DNA from 3 places in the Escherichia ruysiae genome. Region 2 is predicted to be linked to each of the others. Evidence: riboswitches for the same ligand, from Rfam matches in the RefSeq annotation. Region 2 holds a riboswitch; each other region holds the start of a gene.

Region 1 (5,594 bases), 1.0 Mb from region 2:
GGTGTGATCAACGCCGTCGATAGTCAGCGAACCGCTGGCTGGCGTCAGAAAACCGGCGATCAAATTCAGCAGGGTACTTTTACCCGCGCCGCTTGGCCCGAGGATCGCCACCTGCTCGCCGCGTTCCACCGTTAAGCTAAAACGCATCGGCAAATGGTGGTAAAGCCAGGTGATATCAGTCAGTTTTAACATTTCGCCCCGGTAGTTTTTCAATCACGGTAAACAGCAGAAAACAGAGCAGCAGCAGAATTAACGCGGTGACCGCACCGTCCTGGCTGCGATAAGAGCCAATTTGCTGGTAGAGATAAAACGGCAGGGTGCGGAAATCGTCGTTACCGAACAACGCCACCACGCCAAAATCACCAATCGACAGCACGCAGGCAAAGGCCAACGCCTGCGCCAGTGGACGTTTCAGGGCGCGCAGCTCCACCACTTTTAAGCGCGACCAGCCTTCAATGCCCAGCGACTGACACAACATGCTGTAGCGGGTGGTGATATCGCGCATCGGATTTTCCAGTACCTTCAGCGCGTAAGGGATCGCCATTAACGCATTGGTGAAAATCACAATGCCGTCAGCAGATTGCGGCAGGCCAGTCGTATTGTTGAGCAGCAAAAAGAAACCCGTTGCCAGTACAATACCCGGCATGGCGAGGATCAACATGCCGCTCATCTCCAGCGCCTGACCCGCCAGTATTTTTTGCCGCGCCCGCAGTTCGCGACTGCTCCACAGCAGCATCATGGTCAGCACTACACACAATACACCTGCCGCCAGCGCAATACGCAACGAGGTCCACAGCGCCTGCCACAGCACCGGTTGTGCCAGCACTTCCGGCAACTGGCGATTTACCCCATCGACGATCACCGCCAGTAACGGTGGCAGCAACAGCAGCAGCGCCAGCACAATTAACACAGTGTCGCAAATGCGGCTATGCAGACGATCGTCCGGGTCGCGCCAGCCTTGCAGCAGCGTGGTGCCGGGCGCAATGGCCTTACTTAGTCGTTGACTCAGCAGCACCAGCCCAAGGCAACACACCATCTGGATCAGCGCCAGCATCGCCGCGCGGGCAGGATCGTAGTCGTAACTCAGCGCCTGATAAATAGCCAGCTCGATAGTGGTCGCCTGCGGACCGCCGCCCAGTGATAGCACGGTGGCGAAGCTGGCGAAACAGAGCATAAAGATAAGCGCGGCAACCGGCGGGATTTGTCGCCGTAACCACGGCCATTCGACGAAACGAAAGAAATGCCAGCCGCGCATCCCAAGCTGTGCGGCAAGTTGACGTTGTTCGCCGGGAATGTTTTCCAGTGCCTGAAGTAATAAACGGCTAGCCATCGGCAGATTAAAAAACACATGGGCCAGCAAAATGCCTTGCAGGCCGTAGGGCGAAAAGGTCCACTCCAGACCGAGCGATTGGCAGAGTGTTGCCAGCCAGCCCTGGCGACCATAGACGCTAAGAATGCCGAAAACAGCAACCAGCACCGGGAGGATCAAGGTCATTGCGCACAGACGTAACAGCGCCAGCCGACCCGGAAAGCGCCTGCGATAAAGCGCGCGGGCAAGGAATATTGCGGGTACGACAGAGAGCAACGCCGAGAGAAACGCCTGCCAGAAGGAGAAGCGCACCACATGCCACAGGTAGCTGTCCTGCCAGATTGCCGCCCAGCTACCCTGCGGCGCGTTCCACCACAGGGCGAGAAACGCCGCCAGTGCAACCGCCACCACAAGCGTAGCGGCGCTTACACCTGGAATTAACCAACCGGGAATTAACGGCTGACGGCGCGTTGCCATTCGCTAATCCATGCCTGACGTTGTGCCGCCACTTCGGCTGGCGTGAATTCCAGCGTGGTTGCTGGTTTGGTCAGTTGTTCAAATCCGGCAGGCAGCGCGACGTTTGCCACCGGATACATCCAGTTGCCGGTTGGGATCGCATTCTGGAAAGCCGGAGAAACCATAAACTGGAGGAATTTTTGCGCCAGCTCCGGCTGCTTGCTGGCAGCGGTGCGGGCGGCGACTTCCACCTGCAGATAGTGACCTTCGCTGAAGTTCGCGGCGGCGTAGTTATCTTTCTTCTCTTCGAGAATGTGATAAGCCGGAGAGGTGGTATAACTCAGTACCAGATCGCTTTCGCCTTTTAAAAACAGGCCGTAGGCTTCGCTCCAGCCCTTCGTTACCGTGACGGTTTTTTTCGCCAGTTTCTGCCAGGCTTGCGGGGCGTTATTGCCATAGACTTTTTGCATCCACAACAGCAGACCTAGCCCCGGCGTACTGGTACGCGGATCTTCATAAATCACTCGCCAGTTCTGATCGCTCTCAACCAGCTCTTTCAGGCTTTGCGGCGGATTTTTTAGTTTGTTCTTGTCATAGACGAAGGCGAAATAACCGTAATCAAACGGTACGAACGTGTCATTATTCCAGCCGCCGGGAACGTTAACGGCATCCGCTGCCACACCGCTTTTAGCAAACAGCCCAGTTTTGCTTGCGGCATCTAACAGATTGTTATCCAGCCCCAGCACCACATCGGCTTTGCTGTTTTTGCCTTCCATCCGCAGACGGTTGAGCAGTGAGACACCATCTTCCAGCGCCACCAGTTTCAGTTCGCAGTTACAGTCGGCTTCAAAGGCTTTTTTAACCACCGGACCAGGCCCCCAGTCGGCGGCGAAGGAGTCGTAGGTATAAACAGTCAGAACGGGTTTAGCGAAAACGGGCGCTGTGCACAGCAACAGCAGGGGAAGACATTTTTTTAACACTTTGCACCTCAAAAAAGAGTGGCAAAGGACTTGAGAAGGAGCCTCAAATCCCTTCGCCGGCGTTATCCGGATCAGGTTCGACGGGTATTTTCTCAGCGCACGCGTCTGCGTGGCACCCCGTTGAGAACGGCGTTAGTGTAGTGATTTTGTTATCAACCAGCAATCATGGATCCGGCGGCGCAAACCACGCCGATTTAAAATCGAACCAACCGAGGGTATTCATGCGCAGGCCGCGCATACTGCGTTGCCCCTGAATAATCAGCCAGTGATGGATCAGCGGCACCATTGCTTTGCTGGCGACCAGTTGCTGGCACCAGTTCGCCAGATTCATCTCGCCATTGCGCCAGCGGGCGGCGTCGGCTTGCCAGTCGATCTGAATACAGTGTTGTAGCAACGGCACCTCGCACAAGTGCGCGAACAGCGAAAAATCTAGCGGTAGCGTAAAGTTGGCGCTGTTAAGCCAGATGTCGCTTTCAATCTCACCTTCGTGCCACTGATCGTAGCTGATCTCTTTGATTTCCAGCGTGACATGGTGACTTGCCAGAATCTGCTGCATGATCCTGGCAATGACCCGATGTTCAATATGATCCTGGTAAAAGGTCAGGGTGAGATGTTCCAGTCCGGCTGGTTTTTCGCAATGTGTCGGGCGGGCATGGTGCCAGCGGGGGAGCATTCCATAAGCCGGGAACCACAGTTGCTGGTACTGTTCCTCGGCGAAATAAACCAGATTGGTCGGAGAAAGCACATAGCTTACCCAGTTTCTGACTTGCTGATTCGCCCCGCGATGGGTGCGGCTGTCGAACAGTAAATAGTAGCAACCTTCCTCCAGACGGCTTTCAATCTCTTTTTCCTCGCCCTGTGGTCCTTTCAGCATCAGCCCTCCGGCTGGCTCGTCGGCAATTTCCGGCAAGACCCAGACGTTAACCTCGTCGATTAGCGCGCGATAACCGAAGAAGTCATCGAATGCCTGAATTTTCAGTTGATTGGCGCTGTTACGCATTACCGCATACGGACCGGTGCCGATGGGATGGCTGGCAAAGTTGCTGAGGGTTTCCCATTCACGCGGCAGGATCATCGCCGGAACTTGCCCCAGCAGTAACGGCAACCAGCGGTCTGGCTGCGTGAGATGGATATCCAGCGTCCAGGGCGTCGGCGATACAATTTCAGCAATATGCGAATAGAGCGGCAGCGTATTGATCCGTTTCAATGAGGCGATCACGTCGTCCATTTCCAGTTCACGACCATGATGAAAATGGACACCCGGACGTAAAAAGAAGCGCCAGTGAAGCGGGGAAATTTGTTGCCAGTGGTGGGCGATGTCCGCTTCCAGTTCCCCATTTTCCTCATTTATGCGGGTTAACGCGCTGAAGATTTGCCGGGCGATATGCGTTTCGGAACGGCGTAATGCGCTGCCAGGCAGCAGGTTGCGCAACGGACGATAGTAGAGGACGCGCAGGATGTGTCGCCCCTGGCGGAAGCTACGCCCCAGATGAGAAACCAGCATTTGCCGCACGGCGGTTTTATCACCGACAAGTTGTACCAGTTGGTCGATGCGATCCTGCTCCAGCAGATCCTCTGCCCGCTGTTGTTGTAGCGCCAGCCCGGTATAGAGGAACGTTAAACGCGAGCGTTTGCCGCGCCCGACTTCCGCTTCCCACGTCAGCCAGCCGCGATCCTGCATGGTGTTGAGCAGGGTGCGCATATGACGACGGGAGCAGCTCAATAACTCCGCCAGTTCGTTCAGCGTTGTCTCCTGAGATTTACCCTCACAGCATTGCCACAGGCGGATGAACTGTTGTTGCAGACGAGCAGATGGCATAAAAGGGGAACTCCTGCGCAAAAGTCAGCAATTTTATTTTCCCTATATTAAGTCAATAATTCTTAACGATGAAGCAATGAGGTATCCCATGCGTCAGTTTTAGCGGCACTATTTTATCGTGACAGAGAAGATGTGCTGGCTTCGCGGGTTAAGTGTTCTACAACGTTTAGCTATGCCTGAAGAACAAGATGCAGTGGGAGGGGAGTGATTCTGACTACTGATTTGCAGACATCATGTGTGACTGAGTATTGGTGTTAATCGCCACGCCAGCAGTGAATACCTGCTGGCTTTTTTCTTTTTAGCGATTGAGTGCCGGACGGTGTACAAACTAACGCATAAACGCCGGTTGCTTCTCTTCATAAGCCGCAATGGCGTCGTCGTGCTGCAGGGTCAGACCGATGCTGTCCAGACCATTCATCATGCAGTGGCGGCGGAAGGCATCGATGGTAAAGCGATAGGTTTTCTCTCCCGCTTTCACCTCTTGCGCCTCCAGATCCACATCGAAGTGAATCCCCGGATTGGCTTTCACCAGGGCAAACAGCTCGTCCACTTCTTCATCGCTTAATTTCACCGGCAGCAACTGGTTATTAAAGCTGTTGCCGTAAAAGATATCGGCGAAACTCGGCGCAATCACCACTTTAAAACCGTAATCGGTCAACGCCCACGGCGCGTGCTCACGCGAGGAACCGCAGCCGAAGTTTTCTCGCGCCAGCAAAATGGAAGCCCCTTGATATTGCGGGAAGTTCAGCACAAAGTCCGGGTTTGGCTGTTGGCCTTTTTCATCGAGAAAACGCCAGTCGTTAAACAGATGCGCGCCAAAACCAGTGCGCGTCACTTTCTGCAAAAACTGTTTCGGGATAATCGCATCGGTATCGACATTGGCGGCATCCAGCGGAACCACCAGGCCTGTGTGTTTGATAAATTTCTCTGCCATAGTGTGCTCCTTATTTGATGTTGCGAATGTCGGCGAAATGTCCGGTCACGGCAGCGGCGGCCGCCATTGCCGGGCTGACCAGATGCGTGCGCCCGC
Region 2 (5,594 bases):
AATCCCTGTTGTACCAGCGTTTCGGCGGCTTTCAGGGTTTCGATGGGATCGGGCAACAACCAGCGGGCGTCAGGGTGAATCTCCAGCTTCAGCCAGTGTGTTCCTAACGCTTCACGTGCCAGATGGGCAGCGAAAATGGCTTCTTCCGCCGTTTTCGCCCCAGAAGTATTCGGTAGCAGTGTCACACCCGCCGCGATAAGCGGGGCGAGGATAGCGTCATTGTGTTGGCGCAAGTCGACGCGTTTCATTGCCAGCGTCACCACCTGGCTGCCGGAAGCGCGGATCGCCTCCACCATCAGTTGTGAAGAAGCGAATTTCCCGGTGCCGGTAAACAGATGTGAATCAAACGTTTTGTCCGCAATACGTAACATCTCAACCCCCTGCAATAACCTGAAAAAGCAGGATCTGGTCGCCATCCTGCACGATATGTTGTGCCCATTGCTCACGCGGGACGATTTGCTGATTAATCGCCAGAGCCGCGCCCGCTTGTCGTTGGTCGAGTTGCTCCAGCAGCTCGTGAACAGTTTGTCCGGTGGCACACTGCATCGGTTGATCGTTAAACAGAATCTGCATTGCGCCCTCCGCATACCAGACATCCGTTGGCGCGGCGCAACAACAGGCTGCGCCACTGGCTGGATTTACCGTCGAACAGTCGCAGTTCTCCTGTAGGCGTCTCTATACCGCTCAATAACTTAATCGCTTCCAGTGCCTGCAATGTCCCCATGACCCCGACCACCGGGCCAACCACGCCTGCCGTGCGGCAGTTGCGTTCTGGCTCCTGGTTATCTGGCCACAGGCAGCGGTAACACCCCTGCTCCCAGGGCGGCGTCAGTACCATCAACTGACCGCCAAATCCGACCGCGCTGGCGGTGATAAGTGGGGTGTTCAGTGCCACGCAGGCGGCATTAATCTCCTGGCGAGTCGCCATATTGTCGGTACAGTCGAGCACCACATCGGCTTGTGCAACCGTATCTTTTAACGCCTCACCCGTTAACCGTTGTTGTAGTGCTGTCAGTTGAATATCGGGATTCAACTGTGTCAGTCGCTGATGGCTGACCTGCGATTTCGGGCGATCGATATCTTCAGTGGTAAAGAGGATTTGTCGTTGCAGATTGCTTAAATGCACATCGTCGTCATCTGCCAGTACCAGCGTCCCGACGCCAGCGCCCGCCAGGTATAGCGCAGCAGGTGTACCCAGCCCGCCAAGACCGATAATCAGCACCTGGCTGTCGAGCAGTTTTTGCTGCCCGTCAAGAGCGATATCGTCGAGCAGGATTTGGCGGCTATAACGCATAAAATCACGGTCATTCATTGCCAACTCCTGCAATTTCCAGCAACTGTGCCGTTGCCAAATGCCAGTCTGCCGCCTGGGTAATGGCACTGACGATGGCGATACTGCCGACACCCGTCGCCATCACCGCAGGCGCGCGCGCCAGACTGATACCGCCAATCGCCACGGTGGGATAATCCACCAGACGCTCAATGTGCCGTGTCAACTGCTCTAGCCCCTGCGGTGCAGAAGGCATCTGTTTGGTTTGTGTCGGAAACACATGTCCCAGCGCGATATAAGAAGGTCGTGCTGCCAGCGCAACGTCGATTTCCATATCGTCATGGGTCGAAACGCCAAGCCGCAGACCAGCCGCGCGGATGGCGCTGAGATCGGTAGATTGCAAATCTTCCTGCCCCAGATGGACGCCATACGCCTGATGCTTGATCGCCAGCCGCCAGTAATCATTAATAAACAGCCGCGCGTTATAGCGGCGACCCAGCTCAATTGCCGCTACTACATCGGCTTCCACCTCTTCATCGCGCTGATCTTTGATGCGTAGCTGGAGGGTTCGCACGCCAGCGTCCAGCAGACGTTCGATCCACTGTACGCTGTCCACCACCGGGTACAGCCCTAAACGAAAAGGTACAGGAGGAAAATCAGGCTGATACATCACGCTTCCTCCTTACGCAGATAGATTTCTCCGCCTCTGGCGCGGAAATTCTCCGACATATCCGCCATTCCCACTTCAATGGTTTGCGCGGCGGCGTAATCACGTACTTCCTGGCTGATTTTCATCGAGCAGAATTTCGGCCCACACATGGAGCAAAAATGGGCGACTTTACCGGACTCTTGCGGCAGGGTTTCATCGTGGTAAGCGCGAGCGGTAAATGGGTCGAGAGCCAGATTAAACTGGTCTTCCCAACGAAATTCGAAGCGGGCTTTCGACATGGCGTTATCGCGAATTTGCGCGCCCGGATGCCCTTTTGCCAGGTCGGCTGCGTGGGCGGCAATCTTATAGGTGATAAGCCCTTGCTTAACGTCTTCTTTATTGGGCAGACCCAGGTGCTCTTTCGGCGTTACGTAACAGAGCATCGCGCAGCCAAACCAGCCGATCATCGCCGCGCCAATCCCCGATGTGAAGTGGTCATAGCCTGGTGCAATATCGGTGGTCAGCGGCCCGAGGGTATAGAACGGCGCTTCATGGCAGTGCTCTAACTCCTCGGTCATATTACGGCGGATCATCTGCATCGGCACATGCCCGGGGCCTTCAATCATCACCTGTACGTCATATTCCCAGGCGATTTTGGTCAGTTCGCCCAGCGTATGCAGCTCGGCAAACTGCGCTTCATCGTTGGCGTCCTGAATCGAACCGGGGCGCAGGCCGTCGCCCAGCGACAGCGAAACGTCATAAGCAGCGCAGATTTCACAAATTTCGCGGAAATGTTGATAAAGGAAATTTTCCTGATGATGGGAGAGGCACCATTTCGCCATAATCGAACCGCCGCGCGAGACGATACCGGTCAGGCGTTTCGCGGTCATCGGCACATAGCGCAGGAGAACGCCTGCATGAATCGTGAAATAATCCACGCCCTGTTCGGCCTGTTCCAGCAGCGTGTCGCGGAACGCTTCCCAGGTAAGATCTTCAGCGATCCCATTAACCTTCTCCAGTGCCTGGTAGATCGGCACAGTACCGATTGGCACCGGGCTGTTACGCAAAATCCATTCGCGGGTTTCGTGAATATAGCGACCGGTGGAAAGATCCATCACCGTATCCGCTCCCCAGCGCGTAGACCACACCAGCTTTTCCACTTCTTCTTCGATGGAAGAGGTGACCGCCGAGTTGCCGATATTGGCGTTAACTTTTACCAGGAAGTTGCGACCAATAATCATCGGCTCTGATTCAGGATGGTTGATGTTGGCGGGGATAATGGCGCGTCCGGCAGCGACTTCATCACGGACAAATTCCGCAGTGATATTTTCCGGCAGACGTGCGCCAAAGCTCATTCCCGGATGCTGGTGGCGCAAAACTTCGCTGCGGATGCGCTCGCGTCCCATATTCTCGCGAATGGCGATGAATTCCATCTCCGGTGTGATGATGCCTTGACGGGCGTAGTGCAATTGTGTGACGCGGTGGCCTGCTTTGGCGCGTTTTGGCGTTAATACGCCGCTAAAACGCAGCTCTTCGAGGCCATCATCTGCCAGCCGCGCTTTAGTGTAATCGGAACTGCGCACGGTAAGTTCTTCGCTATCGCCGCGTGCGTCGATCCACGGCTGACGCAGTTTTGCCAGCCCTTGCTGAACGTTAATGGCGATTTGCGGATCGCCATATGGGCCGGAGGTGTCATAAACCGGAATCGCTTCGTTTTCTTCGTACTGCGGCTGTTCTTTGCTGCCGCCGATTAGCGTCGGGCTAAGCTGGATCTCACGCATCGGCACGCGCACGCCGGGTTGTGTGCCAGTGATATAAATGCGTTTTGAGTTGGGAAAGGCGGTGCCTTCCAGGGTGTCGATAAAATGTTGCGCCCGGGCGCGTTGTTCGCGGCGGGTCAGTTTTATTGCAGACATAGCTCATTCCAAAAGTTAAGGACGTGGCTTGTCAGACGACGGATGAAGCAAGAGACGATCGCTGCAAAGGCGATACGGTAGCAGATTAACTCTTGTTCCCTTCGCAGGTATTAGCCTGATCAGGTTCCGCGGATCCCGAATGAACGGTCTCAGCCAGTTAAGGCACTCCGACAAGAAATTAGCCCCGAAAACGGGGCGTTGAATGTAAATTACGCGTTAACAGCGCAGAACTCAAGCAAGATGTTTGACGCGGGCGGCGTCAAGCACCAGCAGAATCAGCTTATCTTCCAGCACAAAGCGCGCTTCCAGCGCCTCGCCGATATCAGATAAAACTTGTTGAAATTCAAGGTAATTATCATGATCGATGGCGGTTTCCAGGCTGGAATCGTAGTAATCCATAATCTGTTGGGTATTGGCTTCGAGTTGCGGCCAAATCTTCGCGGCATGAGCGAGCTGCCCGTTGCCTTCCAGCTTATGAAGAATGCGCTCATAAATGCTGAAATGTCCGGCAGACAAGTAATCGACCAGACTCTGGCAAAAATCATCAAGGGCTTTTTCGTTTAGCCTCATGTACGATTCTTTGCCAGGCTTAATGCCAACCAGATTGTAGTAAGCCACGAGCAGATGCTTACGTACATGTAGCCAGCGATCAACCAGTTTGTTACTTCCTCTGACGTGCTCCGTCAGGTTATCGAGCTGGTTAAGCATGATTGACTCCGCAAGTTTGTATTCAAAAACTGCTCAGTGAGAAATGTAAAAACCATGTTAAACATGCCAGTGATGCAAAGGTAGTGCAAGAGCTATGGATCGTATAATTGAAAAATTAGATCACGGCTGGTGGGTCGTCAGTCATGAGCAAAAATTATGGTTGCCGAAGGGAGAATTGCCATATGGCGAAGCGGCAAATTTCGAGCTTGTGGGTCAGCGCGCACTACAAATCGGCGAATGGCAGGGAGAACCTGTTTGGCTAGTTCAACAGCAGCGTCGCCATGATATGGGCTCGGTGCGCCAGGTCATTGATCTGGACGTCGGGCTATTTCAACTAGCCGGACGCGGCGTGCAACTGGCGGAGTTTTACCGCTCGCATAAATACTGCGGGTATTGCGGGCATGAAATGTATCCGAGCAAAACAGAATGGGCGATGCTGTGCAGCCACTGCCGTGAGCGTTACTACCCGCAAATCGCCCCCTGCATTATTGTTGCCATCCGTCGTGATGATTCGATTCTGCTCGCTCAGCATACCCGCCATCGTAACGGTGTCCATACGGTACTTGCCGGATTCGTCGAAGTGGGCGAAACCCTCGAACAGGCGGTCGCGCGGGAAGTAATGGAAGAGAGTGGCATCAAAGTCAAAAACCTGCGTTACGTGACTTCTCAGCCGTGGCCATTTCCTCAGTCATTAATGACTGCGTTTATGGCGGACTATAAGAGCGGCGACATCGTGATTGATCCAAAAGAACTGCTGGAGGCGAACTGGTATCGTTACGACGATTTACCCTTACTGCCACCTCCTGGCACCGTGGCGCGCCGCCTGATAGAAGATACGGTGGCGATGTGTCGGGCAGAGTATGAGTGATGATACACTGACCGCCTGACGCACTAAGGAACAGCCAAAATGACCGAACTTAAAAACGATCGTTATCTGCGGGCGCTGCTGCGCCAGCCCGTTGATGTCACTCCAGTATGGATGATGCGCCAGGCGGGTCGCTATCTACCAGAATATAAAGCCACGCGTGCTCAGGCGGGCGATTTTATGTCG
Region 3 (5,594 bases), 1.4 Mb from region 2:
AGTCATCAGCATCAGGGGAACGAAACGACAGCTGGGGCGAATTTAACCTGGAACGCGCCGATGGTGACAGTGAATGGCAGTTATAGTCAGTCGAGTATTTATCGACAGGCTGGAGCCAGTGTTTCAGGGGGCATTGTCGCCTGGTCTGGTGGTGTGAATCTGGCGAATCGTCTTTCTGAAACGTTTGCTGTGATGTATGCACCAGGAATTAAAGATGCTTATGTTAATGGACAAAAATATCGCACTACAAATCGTAATGGGGTGGTGGTATACGACGGAATGACGTCTTATCGGGAAAATCACCTGATGCTGGATGTGTCGCAAAGTGATAGCGAAACCGAATTGCGCGGTAACCGGAAAATTTCCGCCCCTTATCGCGGCGCGGTCGTGCTGATTAATTTTGATACCGATCAGCGCAAACCCTGGTTTATAAAAGCGTTAAGAGTGGATGGGCAACCATTAACGTTTGGTTATGAAGTTAATGATATCCATGGTCATAATATTGGTGTTGTCGGTCAGGGAAGCCAGTTATTTATTCGCACCAATGACGTACCGCCATCGGTTAATGTAGCAATTGATAAACGACAAGGACTTTCATGCATAATCACCTTCGGTAAAGAGATTGATGAAAGTAAAAATTATATTTGCCAGTAATAGTCAGGTGGTTCTATGAAAAATCGCATAATGTTATTTATATTAATGATGATGGCTATTCCTGTGAGCTATGCGGCATGTTATGGAGAGTTGTCAGCGCAGCATAATTTGGTTGTTCAGGGAGATTTTGCGCTAACTCAAACACAAACGGCGACATATGAGCATAATTTTAATGACTCGTCATGCGTGAGTACGAATACCATCAACCCCATGAGTCCGTCGGATATTGTTGTTGGACTTTATAACGATACCATTAAATTAAATTTACATTTTGAATGGACTAACAAAAACAGCATCACATTATCAAATAACCAGACCAGTTTCACCAGTGGTTATTCAGTAACGGTGACATCGGCAGCCAGTAACGCGAAAGTGAATGTTTCTGCAGGGGGCGGCGGAGCAGTGATGATTAATGGTGTCGCGACATTATCCAGTGCTTCATCAACAACGCGTGGAAGTGCTGCAGTGCAATTTTTACTGTGTTTGCTAGGAGGAAAGTCGTGGGATGCATGTGTGAATAGCTACAGAAATGCATTGGCACAAAATGCAGGTGTCTATTCCTTTAATCTGGCATTGTCATACAACCCGATAACAACGACCTGCAAACCTGATGATTTATTAATTACTTTAGAGAGTATTCCCGTTTCACAATTACCAGTCACAGGTAACAAAACAACAATAAATAGCAAGAAAGGGGATATTATTCTGCGTTGTAAAAATTTATTAGGTCAACAAAATCAAACATCACGGAAAATGCAGGTGTATTTATCAAGTTCTGATTTGTTAACCAGCAGTAACACGATACTGAAAGGTGCGGAAGATAATGGCGTAGGATTTATTCTTGAAAGTAATGGTTCACCAGTCACACTTTTAAATATCACTGACAGCAGTAAAGGATACACAAATTTAAAGGAAATTGCGGCGAAGTCAAAAATTACAGATACAACAGTCTTAATTCCGGTAACAGCCAGTTACTATGTATATGATAAAAATAAAGTTAAATCTGGCGCACTGGAGGCTACTGCCTTGATCAACGTGAAATACGACTAATAACAAGTAAGACGAGCAAGTGGCTAATAATAAAAAATAACAAGGTGTCTGCATTTCCCCCTCATGATGAGGGGGCTTTTTTTAGCGATGGTAGAATATTTCGCCGTCGTAGGCTTTAATGATTTTACCGTCAGTGTCGTTGATCAACACATATGCGCCACCCATATAGGTCCAGTGGGTTCCGGCGTCAGGGGCAGGCAGGTTACGTAACTGCCACTGCTTAATATTGTACTCATCGGTGCGGTACATCTCTGGAACGGTATCGCCTGGTTTGAAATGCTTAAAGTCAGCGATGAAACTGCTCAACTCATACTTTGAAATTCCAGAGGCATTGGTCGAACCCGCAGTGACCGGTGCGGCCCACGCTACGCTGGTTGCCAGCAACAGCGCACCCAACAATAACTTATTTCTTATGGTCATATACTCTCCACGTTGGGGATCAGCAAAATCAGTCGCATATCTTTCCTGTCATACAATATAACCGACAAGCGATATTTTGTTAGTGATCCCATGATTTCGTAAAAAGTGTAAATGAAAGGATGCTGTAAAAGCATCCTCATCGGGCGAAGAGTCAGCGGAAATAGCTGATTTAAGAATCATCCTGGGCTGAAGATAACATGCAAGCCCAAAGGATTGAGTTATCGCATTATGCCCATAAAGCCATGCACGCCCATATACACTCCGACTAAGCCAATTAACAAGCTGGAAAAATAGGGGGCTTTTTGGGCTAGTGTGTTAAATCCGCTCCAGCGTTTTGCCACTTGCTGGACACTGATTGCCGCGCCAACGCCCACGGTGACCAGCGTTAACGCAAGGCCAATACTGAAACTAACGACCAGAGTTGCTCCCAGAGTGAGGGCTTTCAGTTGAATACAAATCAGCAGCACAGTTATCGCTGCAGGGCAGGGGATCAGTCCGCCAGTCAAGCCAAACAGTAAAATCTGCCAGTTCGTGACATCCCTGCCATCAAAGCGTCGTTTAATGTCATTTGCGTGAGCCAGCTCATGGGCGTCCTGATATTCGACATTCTCGCCATGTCCGTGATGGTGATGATGTTCGTGATCATGGTCATGATGGTGGTGCTCGTGATCATGCCCGTGCATATTCTCAAGCCAGTTTCGTTCACCGCGCCATGTGCGCCAGAACATCCATAATGCGGTGCCGAGAATGATGACCGCAGAAATTAACTGTAGCCACGGTTCCGCCGACTGCGCAGTAAAGCGTTTGCTGATCACCATCCCGCCAAAGGCAATCAACCAGACTACCGCAGTATGCGAAATGGTTGCTGCCAGTCCAAGCATCACCGCCTGTTTAATCGTACCTTTAATGGCGATGATAAACGCCGCCATCATCGTTTTTGAGTGCCCAGGCTCCAGACCATGAAGTGCACCGAGTAAGATGGCGCTGGGGATGAAGAACCAGGCGTTTCCTTGCTGAAGAAGAGTGGTAAATTCAGTCATGATAATAATTCTTAGTATTAAATGGATGCAGAGATTCTACTCCCCCCCAGTACATGATACTACCCCCCAGTAGATTAATAGTGCTATGATTTTTCATTATCTTGTTAACCAGGTGTTGTTATGTCTCATACCATCCGCGACAAACAGAAACTGAAAGCGCGCGCCAGTAAGATTCAGGGACAGGTCGTCGCGCTTAAGAAAATGCTCGACGAACCGCATGAATGTGCTGCCGTTCTACAACAGATTGCCGCCATTCGTGGCGCGGTAAACGGCCTGATGCGGGAAGTGATTAAAGGTCATCTGACGGAACACATTGTTCACCAGGGCGATGAACTAAAGCGTGAAGAAGACCTGGATGTTGTCCTTAAGGTGCTGGATTCGTATATAAAATAGTTTCGTGACGTTATTGTAATACTGCCGTTTTTCCTCGTTTACAACGCGCGCGCCGGACATTACCATCCTCCTCTGCGATTTATTATCGCAACCAAACGACTCGGGGTGCCCTTCTGCGTGAAGGCTGAGAAATACCCGTATCACCTGATCTGGATAATGCCAGCGTAGGGAAGTCACAGACCATCAGGTCATTGCTTCTTCACGTTATGGCAGGAGCAAATTATGCAAGTCGACCTGCTGAGTCCGGCGCAATCAGCGCCCGTGTTACACCTTTTTCACCAATATTCCCCCCTTGTGCATTGCATGACTAATGATGTGGTGCAAACCTTTACTGCCAATACTTTACTGGCGCTCGGCGCATCGCCAGCGATGGTTATCGAAACCGAAGAGGCCAGTCAGTTTGCGGCAATTGCCAGTGCTTTACTGATTAACGTTGGTACACTGACGCAGCCACGCGCACAGGCGATGCGTGCCGCCGTAGAACAGGCAACACGCTCCCAAACACCCTGGACACTTGACCCGGTCGCGGTTGGTGCACTCGATTATCGCCGCCGTTTTTGTCTGAAACTCCTGTCTCTTAAACCAAGCGCCATACGCGGTAATGCTTCGGAAATCATGGCATTAGCAGGCATCGCTAATGGTGGTCGTGGTGTGGATACCACTGACGCAGCAGCCAATGCGTTGCCCGCCGCACAAACTCTGGCACGGGAAACCGGCGCAATCGTCGTGGTCACTGGCGAGGTGGATTATGTTACTAATGGTCGTCGCACCGTTGGTATTCACGGCGGTGACCCGTTAATGACCAAAGTGGTGGGAACTGGCTGCGCATTATCGGCAGTTGTCGCTGCGAGCTGTGCATTACCGGGCGATACGCTGGAAAATGTTGCATCTGCCTGTCACTGGATGAAACAAGCCGGAGAACGCGCAGTCGTCAGAAGCGAAGGGCCGGGCAGTTTTGTTCCACATTTCCTTGATGCGCTCTGGCAGCTGACGCAGGAGGTGCAGGCATGAAACGGATTAACGCTCTGACCATTGCTGGTACTGATCCGAGCGGTGGTGCGGGGATTCAGGCCGATCTTAAAACCTTCTCGGCACTTGGCGCTTATGGTTGCTCAGTTATTACTGCACTGGTGGCGCAAAATACCCGTGGCGTACAGTCGGTGTATCGCATTGATCCTGATTTTGTCGCCGCCCAGCTCGATTCGGTGTTCAGCGATGTGCGAATCGACACCACCAAAATCGGCATGTTGGCAGAAACCGATATCGTTGAAGCGGTGGCAGAACGGTTGCAACGTTATCAGATCCAAAACGTGGTACTCGACACCGTTATGCTGGCAAAAAGCGGCGACCCGCTGCTTTCACCTTCGGCGGTTGCTACGCTGCGCAGTCGATTATTGCCACAGGTTTCATTAATAACGCCAAACTTGCCCGAAGCTGCCGCCTTGCTCGACGCGCCACACGCGCGCACCGAACAGGAAATGCTGGAACAAGGGCGATCGCTGTTGGCGATGGGCTGTGGCGCAGTGCTAATGAAAGGTGGTCATCTGGATGATGAGCAAAGCCCGGACTGGCTGTTTACCCGCGAGGGTGAACAACGGTTTACCGCACCGCGCATTATGACCAAAAACACCCACGGCACTGGTTGTACGCTCTCTGCGGCGTTGGCTGCACTACGCCCGCGCCATACAAACTGGGCTGACACCGTACAGGAGGCAAAAAGCTGGCTGTCGGCAGCGTTAGCCCAGGCAGACACGCTGGAAGTTGGTCACGGGATTGGTCCGGTTCACCACTTCCACGCCTGGTGGTAAGCGCCGTACTATAGCTGCTTTGGTTATTGTCAGCTTTTTTTGTGCTGAAATTCAGGGATGAAACCAATGCAGCTAAAAATCGTCAGTCGCAAAAAATTCACCGCCTTGTTATGCGCTTTGGGGCTAATTTCCATCGTGGCGATTTATCCCCGCCAGACGGTGAATTTTTTCTATTCGACAGCAATTCAGATCAAAGACTACATCCACTTCTACGGTTATCGCCCGGTTA

What was found. Region 2 has a riboswitch for thiamine pyrophosphate ahead of thiC (phosphomethylpyrimidine synthase ThiC). Riboswitches for the same ligand answer to the same signal wherever they lie in the genome.
Region 1: another riboswitch for thiamine pyrophosphate. It lies ahead of thiB (thiamine ABC transporter substrate binding subunit); the one in region 2 lies ahead of thiC (phosphomethylpyrimidine synthase ThiC).
Region 3: another riboswitch for thiamine pyrophosphate. It lies ahead of thiM (hydroxyethylthiazole kinase); the one in region 2 lies ahead of thiC (phosphomethylpyrimidine synthase ThiC).

What each region holds. Positions count from the first base shown of each region.
Region 1 is NZ_JAVIWS010000001.1:3,377,347-3,382,940, forward strand. Features, by position in the region: gene thiQ (thiamine ABC transporter ATP-binding protein ThiQ) at 1-192, opposite strand, end outside; gene thiP (thiamine/thiamine pyrophosphate ABC transporter permease ThiP) at 176-1,786, opposite strand; gene thiB (thiamine ABC transporter substrate binding subunit) at 1,762-2,745, opposite strand; TPP riboswitch at 2,776-2,875, opposite strand; gene sgrR (DNA-binding transcriptional regulator SgrR) at 2,909-4,564, opposite strand; gene leuD (3-isopropylmalate dehydratase small subunit) at 4,893-5,498, opposite strand; gene leuC (3-isopropylmalate dehydratase large subunit) at 5,509-5,594, opposite strand, start outside.
Region 2 is NZ_JAVIWS010000001.1:2,347,187-2,352,780, reverse strand. Features, by position in the region: gene thiG (thiazole synthase) at 1-371, opposite strand, end outside; gene thiS (sulfur carrier protein ThiS) at 373-573, opposite strand; gene thiF (thiazole biosynthesis adenylyltransferase ThiF) at 557-1,312, opposite strand; gene thiE (thiamine phosphate synthase) at 1,305-1,940, opposite strand; gene thiC (phosphomethylpyrimidine synthase ThiC) at 1,940-3,835, opposite strand; TPP riboswitch at 3,915-4,015, opposite strand; gene RGV86_RS11470 (Rsd/AlgQ family anti-sigma factor) at 4,067-4,543, opposite strand; gene nudC (NAD(+) diphosphatase) at 4,638-5,411, shown strand; gene hemE (uroporphyrinogen decarboxylase) at 5,451-5,594, shown strand, end outside.
Region 3 is NZ_JAVIWS010000001.1:936,499-942,092, reverse strand. Features, by position in the region: gene RGV86_RS04870 (fimbrial biogenesis outer membrane usher protein) at 1-654, shown strand, start outside; gene RGV86_RS04865 (putative fimbrial-like adhesin protein) at 670-1,704, shown strand; gene rcnB (Ni(II)/Co(II) efflux transporter accessory subunit RcnB) at 1,786-2,124, opposite strand; gene RGV86_RS04855 (nickel/cobalt efflux protein RcnA) at 2,343-3,164, opposite strand; gene rcnR (Ni(II)/Co(II)-binding transcriptional repressor RcnR) at 3,285-3,557, shown strand; TPP riboswitch at 3,649-3,745, shown strand; gene thiM (hydroxyethylthiazole kinase) at 3,780-4,568, shown strand; gene thiD (bifunctional hydroxymethylpyrimidine kinase/phosphomethylpyrimidine kinase) at 4,565-5,365, shown strand; gene RGV86_RS04835 (glycoside hydrolase family 25 protein) at 5,432-5,594, shown strand, end outside.